Regions from separate parts of the Megasphaera sp. ASD88 genome, predicted to be linked through region 3. Evidence: riboswitches for the same ligand, from Rfam matches in the RefSeq annotation. Region 3 holds a riboswitch; each other region holds the start of a gene.
What was found. Region 3 has a riboswitch for S-adenosylmethionine ahead of metK (methionine adenosyltransferase). Riboswitches for the same ligand answer to the same signal wherever they lie in the genome.

Region 1 (2,960 bases), on a different contig from region 3:
GCATGATGCCCGCTTCGATAGGGACGCTGATGCCGGCGATTTCGCACCGTTCGAGGAAGCGGTAGAAGGTGGCGTTGTCAAAGAAGAGCTGGGAAATGAGCTCGCTGGCGCCGGCGTCGACCTTCGTCTTCAAGTTGCGGATGTCGGCGGCCATCGTCTGGGCTTCCGTATGGCCTTCAGGATAGCAGGCGCCGATGACGTTGAATTCCGGGGCGTTCCGCTTGATGAAGGCTACGAGATCGCTGGCATGTTCGAAGACATGGGCTCGTTCGCGGCCCGGCGTTTCGTCGCCCCGCAGGGCCAGGATATTTTCGATGCCCGCCTTTTTCAGCTCGTCCAACGTGCGCAGGGCGTCATCTTCGGTCAGGTAGATACAGGGCATATGAGCCGCCGTTTCGCAGCCGTAGGTGTGCTTGATAGCCGAGGCCACTTCGACGGTGCGGTTGCCGCCGCTGCCGCTTCCGCTGGCGCCGCAGGTGACACTGATGAAATCGGGATAAAGCTGGCTCAGCTCGTCTAAAGCGGCGTAAATCGTCTCGATGGGCGTATCCGGCTTGGGCGGGAAGACTTCAAAGGAAAAGACTGTTTTTTTGGCAAATAATTCATTTGTGCGCATATATATTGCTCCTTGCTGCATAGCTGACAGGGGGTAAGCACGAGTACAGCCGCGTGTTTTTGTTTATATTATATCATGAAGTATGGCCGTATGTATAACAAAAGGGCCTGGAACGAGGCCCTTTTGCATGAATATATATGTGTGTTGTATTAGAAGCTGGGCAGAATGGCTCCCTGGTATTTGTCTTCGATGAATTTCTTCACTTCCGGAGACTGGAGGGCTTTGACGAGAGCCTGGATTTCCGGGCGGTTTTCGTCGCCTTCGTGGATGGCTAAGATGTTAGCGTACGGCGAGTCTTTATCTTCGAGGAAAATCGCGTCCTTCAGCGGATTGAGGCCGGCTTCCATGGCGAAGTTCGTGTTGATGACGGCGATGTCTACGTCGTCAATGGAGCGGGGAATCTGGGCGGCTTCCAATTCGACGAACTGGAGGTTTTTGTCGTTTTTCACGATGTCCTGTACCGTAGAGGTGATGCTGCCGTTATCCTTCAGGGAAATCAGGCCGGCCTTCTGCAGGATGAGCAAGGCCCGGCCGCCGTTGGTCGGGTCGTTGGGGATGGCGACCTTCGCGCCGTTTGCCAATTCGTCCAGTTTGGCGACTTTATGGGAGTAAATGCCCATCGGTTCGATGTGGACCTTGCAGATGGCCTTGAGCTGCGTGCCGTGTTCTTTATTGAACGTTTCCATGTAGGGGCCGTGCTGGAAGAAGTTGGCGTCCAGCTCCTTGTCGTTCAGGGCCAGATTCGGCTTGACGTAATCTGTAAATTCGATGATCTTCAAATCGATGCCGTCCTTGGCTAAGAGGGGCTTGATTTCGTTTAAGATTTCCGCGTGGGGAACGGGCGTCGCGCCGACGGTCAGGACCTTATTCTGCGTCGACTCTTTGCCGCCTGCCGGGGCGTCGCTGCCGCAGCCGGCGGCCAATACGGCCAGCGCGCAGAGAGCCGCAGCGGCCAGGACGGTAAGTTTTTTGAAATGCTTCATAAATGATTCCTCCTAAATATAAAATGATATGGCGTAAGACCGTTTAGCCTTTTATCCCATGAAAAAAGCCCCTTTCCCAAGAGAAAGAGGTAGCGTCGCAGGGTCTTTATCTCTCGGAAATCAATCCGCAGGAATTAGCACCGTCGTTATCGGTTGCCGGGCTTCATTGGGCCAGTCCCTCCGCCGCTCTGGATAAAAGGATGTAAAATTGTCTTGAACATAGTGTATCATGAATCTCAGATTTGTCAAATTGCTATATTTGCATAGCCTGCCGGCCTGATATGACGAGAACGAAAGTAACGGGCAGAACGGCAAAAATGTGATATAATCAAAGGACGAGATATTGCATTAGGAGGTAATACGAAATGGAATCGATTCAAGACGTAGTAAAAAAATACCAGCAAGGCGGTAATAACTGTTCCGAAACGGTATTAAAGGCCTGCAATGAATATTACGGCCTCAACCTGTCGGACGACGTGTTCCGCATGGTATCGGTCATGGGCGGCGGCGTCGGCGGCTCGGGCTGTCTCTGCGGCGCCCTGAACGGCGCCTGCCATATCCTGGGCCTTCTCGTAGGCCGCAATACGCCGGAAGAAAAGACCAAGGCGGAAATCTACGCTCCCGTAAAGGAATTTTATCAGCTGTGGATGGGTAAGTTCCACGCGTCGTGCTGCCGCGTCCTCAAGAGCCCGGCCAACGGCGGCCCCGTATCCTGTCCGGAACTCATGGTCGGTACGGCGGAGCTCCTGGCGGCCTTTATAGAAGAAAAGGGATTGCTTAAAAAATAAAGACATGGAAAAGACCTCGTACGGCGTCGTACGAGGTCTTTTTTTGCGGGTTTATTTATTCGGCAGGATGACGTCGCGGGCCCGGACGTCCTTGCTCAGGCTGTCGATGTGGTTGGCAAAAATCTTGGCCATGCGGATATTTATTTCATCTTTCATTGGCACTTGATAATGCGATGGCGTAAGGGTGTTCCAGGCTGAAGACGGATTGCCGTCAACGTGGATGACATCGTTTTCATCGGGTTCAATGAGAACGTATGTGGGAATTTGATGCATGTCGTTTTGCCAGATGCCTAGTTTTACGTCAGGGCTATCTTTCGTGTCATTCTGCCGGGCCATGATAAAGGTAAGGGGGTAATAGCTCTTTTTACCGTTCGAGAACTGGGTGTACTGTGTGCGGAAATAGATGAGCGACTGTTTGAATGGCACAACGGCAATGGAATCACTGGCTTTGTCGGCAATGACGAAACAAGGGCCGGCTGTCGTCTGGAACAATGCTAGGTAGCCGTCGTCATCTTCTTCGGAAACAGCCACGACTTCACCATGGAGAGTATGGTCTTTTGCCATTGCCTTGGC
Region 2 (2,960 bases), on a different contig from region 3:
CGGTCTGCAGGGCCATGACGGCTTCCATATCCTCGGTCCGGGCTTTTCTGTATCGTAATGATTCCATCAGTATCCTCCTGCTCTATACGTGAAGGCCGGCCTGGTAGGCTGCTTCCATGACCGGCAGGGTGCGGACGGCTCCGGCTTCCATGACGTTGGACGCGTACAGGCGGCCTTTGATTTCATACTGCTCGAAGTGCTCGACAAATCCGTCCAGGTCGCCGAGGGAGCGGGCGATGATGTCTTCGCCTAAGCCGGCGGAGACGATGTAGTATACTTCCTTGCGGCCGAGGTGCTGCCAAATGGGATAGGTACGGTCGATACAGGCCTTCATCTGGGCGCTGACGCCGTAAAAATAGACGGGTGTCGCCAGTACGACGACGTCAGCCTGCTGGAAGGCGCAGAGGATATTTTCCATGTCGTCCTTCTGGATGCAGGCTCCGCCGCTGCGCATGCAGGCGTCACAGGCCCGGCAGAAGCCGATGCGTTTTTCCGCCAGGGGGATAAAGCGTACGCTGTGGCCCGCCTCTTCGGCTCCTTGCTGAAATTGGCGGCACAAGAGGTTCGTGTTTCCGTTTTTTCTGGGGCTGCCCGATAGGATTACGATGTGTTTCATCAGCTGTCATCTCCTTAACGCGTAGTTTCCTTTTACTATTTCATTATACTATATTATTTCCTGCAGCGTATAAGCGTATAACTAAAAACGGCATAGCCGCGAGGGGCCATGCCGTGGTGGCTCGATGTCCGTTTCTCTTAGAATGCCGGGAGAATCGTGCCTTGGAAGTGTTCGTTGATGAATTTTTTAATCGGTTCAGACTGGTAGATAGCCAGGACTTTTTTATACGTTTCGTTATTGGCTTCATCTTCGCGGACGACCATGACGTTAGCGTACGGCGAATCCTTGTCTTCTACGAGGAGGGAATCCTTCTGCGGGTTTAAGCCGGCCGGGATGGCGTAGTTCGTGTTGACGCAGGCCAAGTCCGTATCGTCGAGGGAACGGGGAATCTGGGCGGCGTCGAGCTCGATGAATTCGAGGTGCTTCGGATTGTTTACGACATCCGGTACGGAGGCGTCGACGGAGGTGCCGTTTTTAAGGGTGATGAGGCCGACTTGCTGCAGGAGCAGGAGGGCGCGGCCGCCGTTGGTCGGGTCGTTCGGAATGGTAACCTTAGCGCCGTCGGCGACTTCGCTGATGTTTTTATATTTGTGGGAATATACGGCCATGGGCAGGATAATGGTCTTGCCGATAGAGGTCAGCTTCATGCCCTGGTTTTTGACGACGTTGTCGAGGTAGGGCTGATGCTGCATGGAGTTCATATCCAAATCGCCTTCGGCCAAGGCTTTGTTGGGCTGTACAAAATCGTTGAATTCGACGACCTTGATGGTCAGGCCTTGTTTTTCTGCTTCTTTAGCTACTTGTTCCATGACTTCCGCATGGGGGCCGGCCGTTACGCCGATGGCGATTTCCTTTTTGTCGGCCGAGCCGCTGTCGGAGCTGCCGCAGCCGGCGGCAAATACGCAGGTCGCGGCGATGAGGGCCGCAGCAAGGAGTTTTTTGATAGAAGAGTTCATGGGTTGTTCATCCTTTCTGATACTGAATCAATCACATGGCAAGAGGCAGGACGGCCTGCCATAGGATGGGCCGGCGACGATACGGGTAAAAAGAAAAGCCGTCGACAGATGACGGCTTTGGTTACGTATGTGTTCATCTGTCGGATGTATCCGCTGGACTTGGCACCTATCCCATTTGGGGGTTGCCGCAGCGTCATAGGGCCATTCCCTCGGCTGCTCTTGATGAAATCAATATATGATTGTTGATAAGAATCATACCATCTCTTGTGCCGAATGTCAATATTTTGGCGGCAAAAATTTTCCGACGACAAAAGACGGAGGCAGGATTCCTGCCTCCGCTTTCGGATGTGTGATGGTGTCTCGTTATATATGGTGGTTTAGTAGTTATCGTTTTTCAATTCAAAGAAAGCTTGCGGATGAGCGCAGACCGGGCATACTTCCGGAGCTTCTTCGCCTTCGACGATGAATCCGCAGTTGCGGCATACCCATGTTTTCGTCGCCGGTTTCTTGAAGACCGTGCCGTTTTCGATGTTGGCCAGGAGGGCCAGGTAGCGTTCTTCATGGTGTTTTTCGATTTCCGCTACTTTTTCAAACAGGTAGGCGATGTGTTCGAAGCCTTCTTCTCTGGCTTCTTTGGCGAAGGTCGGGTACATTTCCGTCCATTCGTAATGTTCGCCGGCGGCTGCGTCTTTCAGCGCGTCGATGTCGTTCGGCATGCCGTCGTTGAGCAGTTTGAACCAGATTTTAGCGTGTTCTTTTTCGTTGTTGGCTGTTTCTTCAAAGAAGGCTTTGATCTGTTCGTAGCCGGCTTTTTTCGCTACGCTTGCATAATAGGTGTATTTATTTCTTGCTTGGGATTCGCCGGCAAATGCTGCCATTAAGTTTTTTTCAGTTTTGCTTCCTTTTAATTCCATATCGATACCTCCATAATTTCATACGTAAACTCGCAGCCTGTGCTGCCTCTTGTCAGGTCTCTTTCCTGACCTCTGAGTACATTATACTCTATTTGCAAAATAAAATCAATGGATAATAATTATTTTTTAATAAAATATGAAAAAATTATTCTTTCACTGTGTCCGACTCAGAGCGCCGCGGCTCTTTGGCATCGTCAGTGTGTTTCGATTCCGTGTCTTTACTACTGTCACGGGAAGCAGAACGCTTCGGCTCTGAAATGGCCTGTTCGGCGTCTTCGGCCTTAGAGGAAAGCCTGCTTTCGGCTTCCTTTTTTAGGGCGTCGATGTCGGCGTGGGATGAGGAGAACGTTTCGAGCGTGTCGTTCAGCGTGTCGGACAAGGTGCTATGCGTATCCTTTGCCGTGTCGGTCAGGTCGCCGTACTTTTCCTTGAGATGGGTTTCCAGCTCGCTGACTTGGCCGGGATACATCGTTT
Region 3 (2,960 bases):
GTCAAGTGCATTATGACCGATCACGCGACGGAATTTATTACGCCGCTGACGATGCGGGAAATTTCCGGCAATCCCGTCGCCGTATCCATGTTCGGCGATATTCCCGAATTTAACGTCGAGCACATCGCCCTGGCCCAGTGGGCCGACGTGTTCGTCATCGCTCCGGCTACGGCCAACATCATCGGAAAAATTGCCGGCGGCATTGCCGACGATATGCTGACGACGACGGTCATGGCTACGACGGCTCCCGTCGTCATCGCCCCGGCTATGAACAGCAACATGTACACGAATCCCATCGTGCAGAAAAATATCGCCGCTCTCAGAGAGTACGGCTATGAAATCATCGAGCCTGCTACAGGTCATTTGGCCTGCGGCGTTACCGGCGTCGGCCGCCTGCCAGAACCGGAAGATATTGTCGACTACATTGAATTTGCAGCCTGCCGGACGGACCTGCTGAAAGGGAAGAAGGTCATCGTTACGGCCGGCGGCACGCGTGAGCCTATTGATCCGGTCCGCTTTATCGGCAACCATTCCAGCGGCCGCATGGGCTTTGCTATCGCTAAAGCTGCAGCCTTTGCCGGCGCAGACGTCACCTTGGTCGCCGGCAGCAACGACCATTTGAAGACGCCGGCCGGCGTAGCGCGCCGCGTCGACGTAGGCAGCACCAACGACATGAAGGCCGCCGTCGATTCGTATTACGACGACTGCGATCTGGTCATCAAGTCGGCTGCCGTCGCCGATTACCGTTCGGCTCATCCGGCGGCGAATAAGATCAAGAAATCCGACGAAACGCTGACCTTGACGATGGCTAAAAACCCGGACATCCTGTACGGCTTGGGGCAACGCAAGGCCCATCAGGTGCTCATCGGCTTTGCCGCCGAAACGACGAACCTCATCGAGTACGGCACGGCTAAGTTAAAGAAGAAGAACCTCGACATGCTCGTCGCCAACGACGTCAGCGCCGAAGGGGCCGGCTTCCAGGGCACGACGAATATCGCCACCTTCCTGTTCCCCGACGGATCGATGGAAAAACTGGAGAAAATGGACAAGGAAGACCTGGCAACGGTCATCGTAGAACGGGCCGCGGCGATTTTAGCCAAAAAAAATCAGTAATGGAGGCCATGATTTTTCGAATAGGTCTTGCATAATTCCTCTTGTTAGTATACAATAGGTCAAGTGAATAAAATATTTAACCATCAAGAGCTGTGGAGGGATTGGCCCGATGATGCAGCAGCAACCTTCAGTGAATGAAAGGTGCTAAATCCAACAGTGTAGCGTACTGAAAGATGGGCTGATACATACCCCTCTTTTCAGAGGGGATTTTTTTTGAACGCATAAGGAGGATATAATGGCAAAGAATCGTGAATTTTTTACGTCTGAATCCGTAACTGAAGGCCATCCCGACAAAATGGCCGACCAAATCTCTGACGGCATTTTGGATGCAATTTTGGAAAAAGATAAAAACGCCCGCGTCGCCTGCGAAACCCTCGTAACGACAGGCATGGTACACGTCGTAGGCGAAATCTCTACGACGTGCTACGTAGATATTCCGCACATCGTACGCGAAACGGTTCGCAATATCGGTTATACCCGCGCAAAATACGGCTTTGACTGCGATACGTGCGGCGTCCTCGTTTCCCTGGACGAACAGTCCCCGGACATCGCCATGGGCGTTGACGAAGCGCAGGAAAAGAAATCCGGCACGACGGATAAATTCGACTCGATCGGCGCCGGCGACCAGGGCATGATGTTCGGCTACGCGACGAACGAAACGGACGACTACATGCCGCTGCCGATTTCTCTGGCTCACCGCCTGTCCCGCCGTCTGGCCAAGGTCCGCAAGGACGGCACGCTGCCGTACCTCCGTCCGGACGGAAAGACGCAGGTAACGGTCGAATACGAAGACGGCAAGCCCGTCCGCATCGACACCATCGTCATTTCGGCTCAGCACAGCCCGGAAGTTACGCGCGAACAGATTGAAAAAGATTTGCTCGAATACGTCATCAAGCCGGAACTTCCCGAAGGGTTGTTCGACGACCAGACGAAGCTGTTCATCAACCCGACAGGCCGCTTCGTCATCGGCGGTCCTCAGGGTGACTCCGGCCTTACGGGCCGCAAGATCATCGTCGACACCTACGGCGGCATGGCTCGTCACGGCGGCGGCGCTTTCTCCGGCAAGGACCCCACAAAGGTAGACCGCTCGGCAGCTTATGCAGCCCGCTATGTGGCGAAGAACATCGTAGCCGCAGGCTTGGCGGATAAATGCGAAATCCAGCTGGCCTATGCCATCGGCGTAGCCCATCCCGTTTCTATCCACGTAGAAACCTTCGGCACGGGCAAAGTCGAAAACGAAAAGATTGTCGAATTGATCCGCAAACACTTCGACCTCCGTCCGGCCGGCATCATCGAAATGCTCGACTTGCAGCGCCCGATTTACAAACAGACGGCCGCTTACGGTCATTTCGGCCGCAACGATCTGAACCTGCCTTGGGAACAGCTTGATAAAGCCGACGTTCTCCGTCAGGAAGCCGGCTTATAAGACTGGACCATCTCAGAGGAATCATGCCTTCCAGGTGGCATGGCTGAATTAAATATGATACAATGTATAGGGGCTTGCTTCGTCAAGTCCCTATCTTTATGTTATACAAACGCAGGAGCAGGGCTATGGTAGCAGACATCATCATCAATACGACGGCCAAACGGCTGCAGCAGACCTTTTCCTATATCGTCCCGGACGGCATGGCTGTGCACGTCGGCAGCCGCGTGCAGGTTCCCTTTGGACGACGGCAGGAAGAAGGAATCGTCGTCGCCGTCAGCGAGAGAAATGCAGGCGAATATGCATACGAGCTCAAGCCGATCAGCGCCGTGCTGTCGGCGCAGGCGGGGTTTCAGGAAGAAATGATCGAAACGGCTTCCTGGATCAGCCGGTATTATCTCTGCAACCTTGCCGACGCCCTCCG
Region 4 (2,960 bases), on a different contig from region 3:
GTCGATTATCATGGCCAGGTAATGGCCGCGCTTTTCCGGCGTATTGGCAATGCCGTCGCGCAGGCCGCTGGCGTAGCCTTCGATGCGGGTCAGAGGCGTCGCCAGGTCGTGGGAAATGCCGGCGATGAGCTCCTTGCGGTTCTTGTCGTAGGCATCTCTCATTTCCCGCGATGCCTTCAGTTCCCGGCGCATCGTCTCAAAGGCCCGGCAGGTCTGGCTGATTTCGTCGTTTCCGTCGGCGACGACGGGGTGGTCCAGATTGCCTCGGCTGATGTCTTCGGCGATGTTCCGCATCTCCTCTACGGGCCGGACGATTTGCCGGGCCAGCAGGCGCGCTAAGAAAAGCCCTACGGCAATCGTCACGAGGACCGCTAATACGGCTAAGACGACAAAGGCGACCTTCACGATATTCTTCGAGCTGAGGTCCCAAATGCCGCCGTGCTTGCGCAGTTGTACCGGCCCGATGACGGCTACGGCTACGCCCGTCTCAGGCGACGTATAATGGAAGGCGATGCCTTCGTCCGACCAGTTGAGGGCCGCGCCGCTGCCCGGGCTGCGCCGGTACGCCTCGCCGATCGTCGCCCAGGGATCAGTATACTCCGTCGCATACAGGATTCGTCCTTGCTGGGAAATCGCTACGGTAAGGCCCTGATCCTCCAAGTGGTCGCTCGTCTGCATGAGCCGGCCCATGCCTCCGGTATACCAGTCGGCGCGGACACAGAGGCGGCTCAGCTCAAACTGCACCGATAAGGTCGGGCCATTGCTCTCCGGCCAGAGAAAGGAAATGGCCGCCGCCCTGTTGATGTTGCCGAAGTGGAGGCCTAAAAAAATAGCGATGCTGACGACGAGAGTAAAGGCCACGGGAATGGCTATCATGACAAAGTTAGACAACAGCAATCGTTTTCCAATAGGTATATCTCTCAGGTTCATCTGTCCTTCTCCCCGCTTTCCTGCCGCATGACGCGCCTTGTCTTTTATTATACCACGCCGCCGCAGATATCTTGATGCGTTCGCAAATATATTCATTACTATGCAGTGTATGCGGAAAAGATAAACAAAAATTAAACGAAGGAAAAATTCTTCATAAAACCTCCGTGCCCTTGTCTTTTCTGCAGCAGGCATCCGATTGATGGGCTTAATACATTTAAAATGCAACTATATTTTTAGAAAAATATTCCGATTTTCCTGTGTATATTCTGCAATTTTACGAAAATCCCAGGCCACAGGCCGCGCCTATTTCTTTTGTTTTCTTATTATTTTACACGGCGAGATACCTCTTGCATTTGACAACACCCGTTCCTTAGTGATAATATGTTAAGCAACAACCAAATATACAAGTTCATCCAGAGCAGCTGAGGGACTGGCCCCATGACGCTGCGGCAACCCCCGTCAGGGAAGGTGCCAATTCCAACGGAGTATTCCGGCAGATGAAGCAACATACACGAAGTACCGAGCCGTCATCTGTTGACGGCTTTTTTTAGTTGTACTGCCACCGGGTTGAACTCGTACTGAATCAAGGAGTTGATATTGTGATAAAACTGGAAAACATTACCAAAACCTACGACGGCAAGGCCCAGGTCCACGCCCTCAAAGGCGTCAACCTGACCATTGAAGACGGCGAAATCTTCGGCATTATCGGTAAGAGCGGCGCCGGCAAATCGACCCTCGTCCGCTGCATCAACATGCTCGAACGGCCGACGAGTGGCAACGTCATCATCGACGAAAAGAACCTGACCAACATGACCGACGCCCAGCTGCGGGCGGAACGCAAGCACATCGGCATGATATTCCAGCATTTCAACCTGCTTTCGTCGCGGACGGTCTTCGACAACATCGCCTTCCCGCTGGAGCTCATCGGCGCGTCGAAGGAAGCCATCCAGAAAAAAGTCGCCGACCTTTTGGAATTAGTCGGCCTGACGGACCGGCAGTTCAACTACCCGGCCCAGCTGTCGGGCGGCCAGAAGCAGCGCGTCGGCATCGCCCGGGCTCTGGCCAGCGACCCGAACATCCTCCTGTGCGACGAAGCCACGTCGGCCCTGGATCCGCAGACGACGAAATCCATCCTCGAGCTGCTCAAGGACATTAACCAGCGCCTGGGCATTACCATTGTCATCATCACCCACGAAATGGCAGTCATCAAGGAAATCTGCAACCGCGTTGCCGTCATTGAGGGCGGCGTCATCAAGGAAGCAGGCCGCGTCGTCGACGTCTTTACCAATCCCCAGTCCCAGACGATGAAGGACTTCGTCAAATCGGTCATCAACATGGAACTGCCCGCAGGCATCGCCAAGATGGGCATTACGGATCAGCCTGCGCCGGGCTACGATATGCTCGTCCGCCTGCGCTTCAAGGGAGCGGCTACGAACGAACCCGTCGTCGCATCGGTCGTACAACGCTTCCACACCTACGTCAGCGTGCTCTACGGCAATATCGACTACATTCAGGACGAACCTTTCGGCTATCTCATCGTCGTCATTATGGGTTCTATGGAACAACAGGCAAAAGCATTTGAATATATCAAAGAATTACCTATTGGAAGCGAGGTTTTAGGATATGTCCCAAGAAATCATTAATTTAATGCTCCAAGGCATTCAGGAAACTGTTTTCATGGTCGCCGTCGCGACGATCATCGCCGCCATCATCGGTATTCCCCTCGGCATTACGCTGGTCACGACCAGCCGGGGCCATATTTTGGAAAACCGCTTTATCAATCAGATACTGGGCACCATCGTCAACATCATCCGCTCGATTCCCTTTATCATCCTCATGGTCGCCATCATTCCTCTGACCCGCATCATCGCCGGCACGTCCATCGGCACGACGGCAGCCTGCGTGCCCCTGACCATCGTGGCCATTCCCTTTTTGAGCCGCCTCGTCGAAACGTCTATCCGCGACGTCGATTTCGGCCTCGTCGAAGCCGCTGAATCCATGGGAGCCACGCCCTTCCAGATCATCCGCAA

Region 1: it holds a riboswitch for S-adenosylmethionine, as region 3 does, so the genes downstream of both, CJ260_RS07495 (MetQ/NlpA family ABC transporter substrate-binding protein) here and metK (methionine adenosyltransferase) in region 3, are expected to answer to the same signal.
Region 2: it holds a riboswitch for S-adenosylmethionine, as region 3 does, so the genes downstream of both, CJ260_RS04215 (MetQ/NlpA family ABC transporter substrate-binding protein) here and metK (methionine adenosyltransferase) in region 3, are expected to answer to the same signal.
Region 4: it holds a riboswitch for S-adenosylmethionine, as region 3 does, so the genes downstream of both, CJ260_RS10615 (methionine ABC transporter ATP-binding protein) here and metK (methionine adenosyltransferase) in region 3, are expected to answer to the same signal.

Annotation. Positions count from the first base shown of each region.
Region 1 covers NZ_NQXW01000012.1:19,114-22,073, forward strand. The annotation lists gene metF (methylenetetrahydrofolate reductase [NAD(P)H]) at 1-616, opposite strand, end outside; gene CJ260_RS07495 (MetQ/NlpA family ABC transporter substrate-binding protein) at 766-1,599, opposite strand; SAM riboswitch class I at 1,703-1,798, opposite strand; gene CJ260_RS07500 (C-GCAxxG-C-C family protein) at 1,965-2,387, shown strand; gene CJ260_RS07505 (hypothetical protein) at 2,439-2,960, opposite strand, start outside.
Region 2 covers NZ_NQXW01000004.1:67,915-70,874, forward strand. The annotation lists gene CJ260_RS04205 (GNAT family N-acetyltransferase) at 1-67, opposite strand, end outside; gene CJ260_RS04210 (flavodoxin family protein) at 83-616, opposite strand; gene CJ260_RS04215 (MetQ/NlpA family ABC transporter substrate-binding protein) at 754-1,572, opposite strand; SAM riboswitch class I at 1,703-1,801, opposite strand; gene rbr (rubrerythrin) at 1,950-2,486, opposite strand; gene CJ260_RS04225 (hypothetical protein) at 2,632-2,960, opposite strand, start outside.
Region 3 covers NZ_NQXW01000001.1:219,657-222,616, forward strand. The annotation lists gene coaBC (bifunctional phosphopantothenoylcysteine decarboxylase/phosphopantothenate--cysteine ligase CoaBC) at 1-1,113, shown strand, start outside; SAM riboswitch class I at 1,191-1,293, shown strand; gene metK (methionine adenosyltransferase) at 1,349-2,539, shown strand; gene priA (primosomal protein N') at 2,665-2,960, shown strand, end outside.
Region 4 covers NZ_NQXW01000025.1:512-3,471, reverse strand. The annotation lists gene CJ260_RS10620 (cell wall metabolism sensor histidine kinase WalK) at 1-930, opposite strand, end outside; SAM riboswitch class I at 1,337-1,434, shown strand; gene CJ260_RS10615 (methionine ABC transporter ATP-binding protein) at 1,530-2,573, shown strand; gene CJ260_RS10610 (methionine ABC transporter permease) at 2,554-2,960, shown strand, end outside.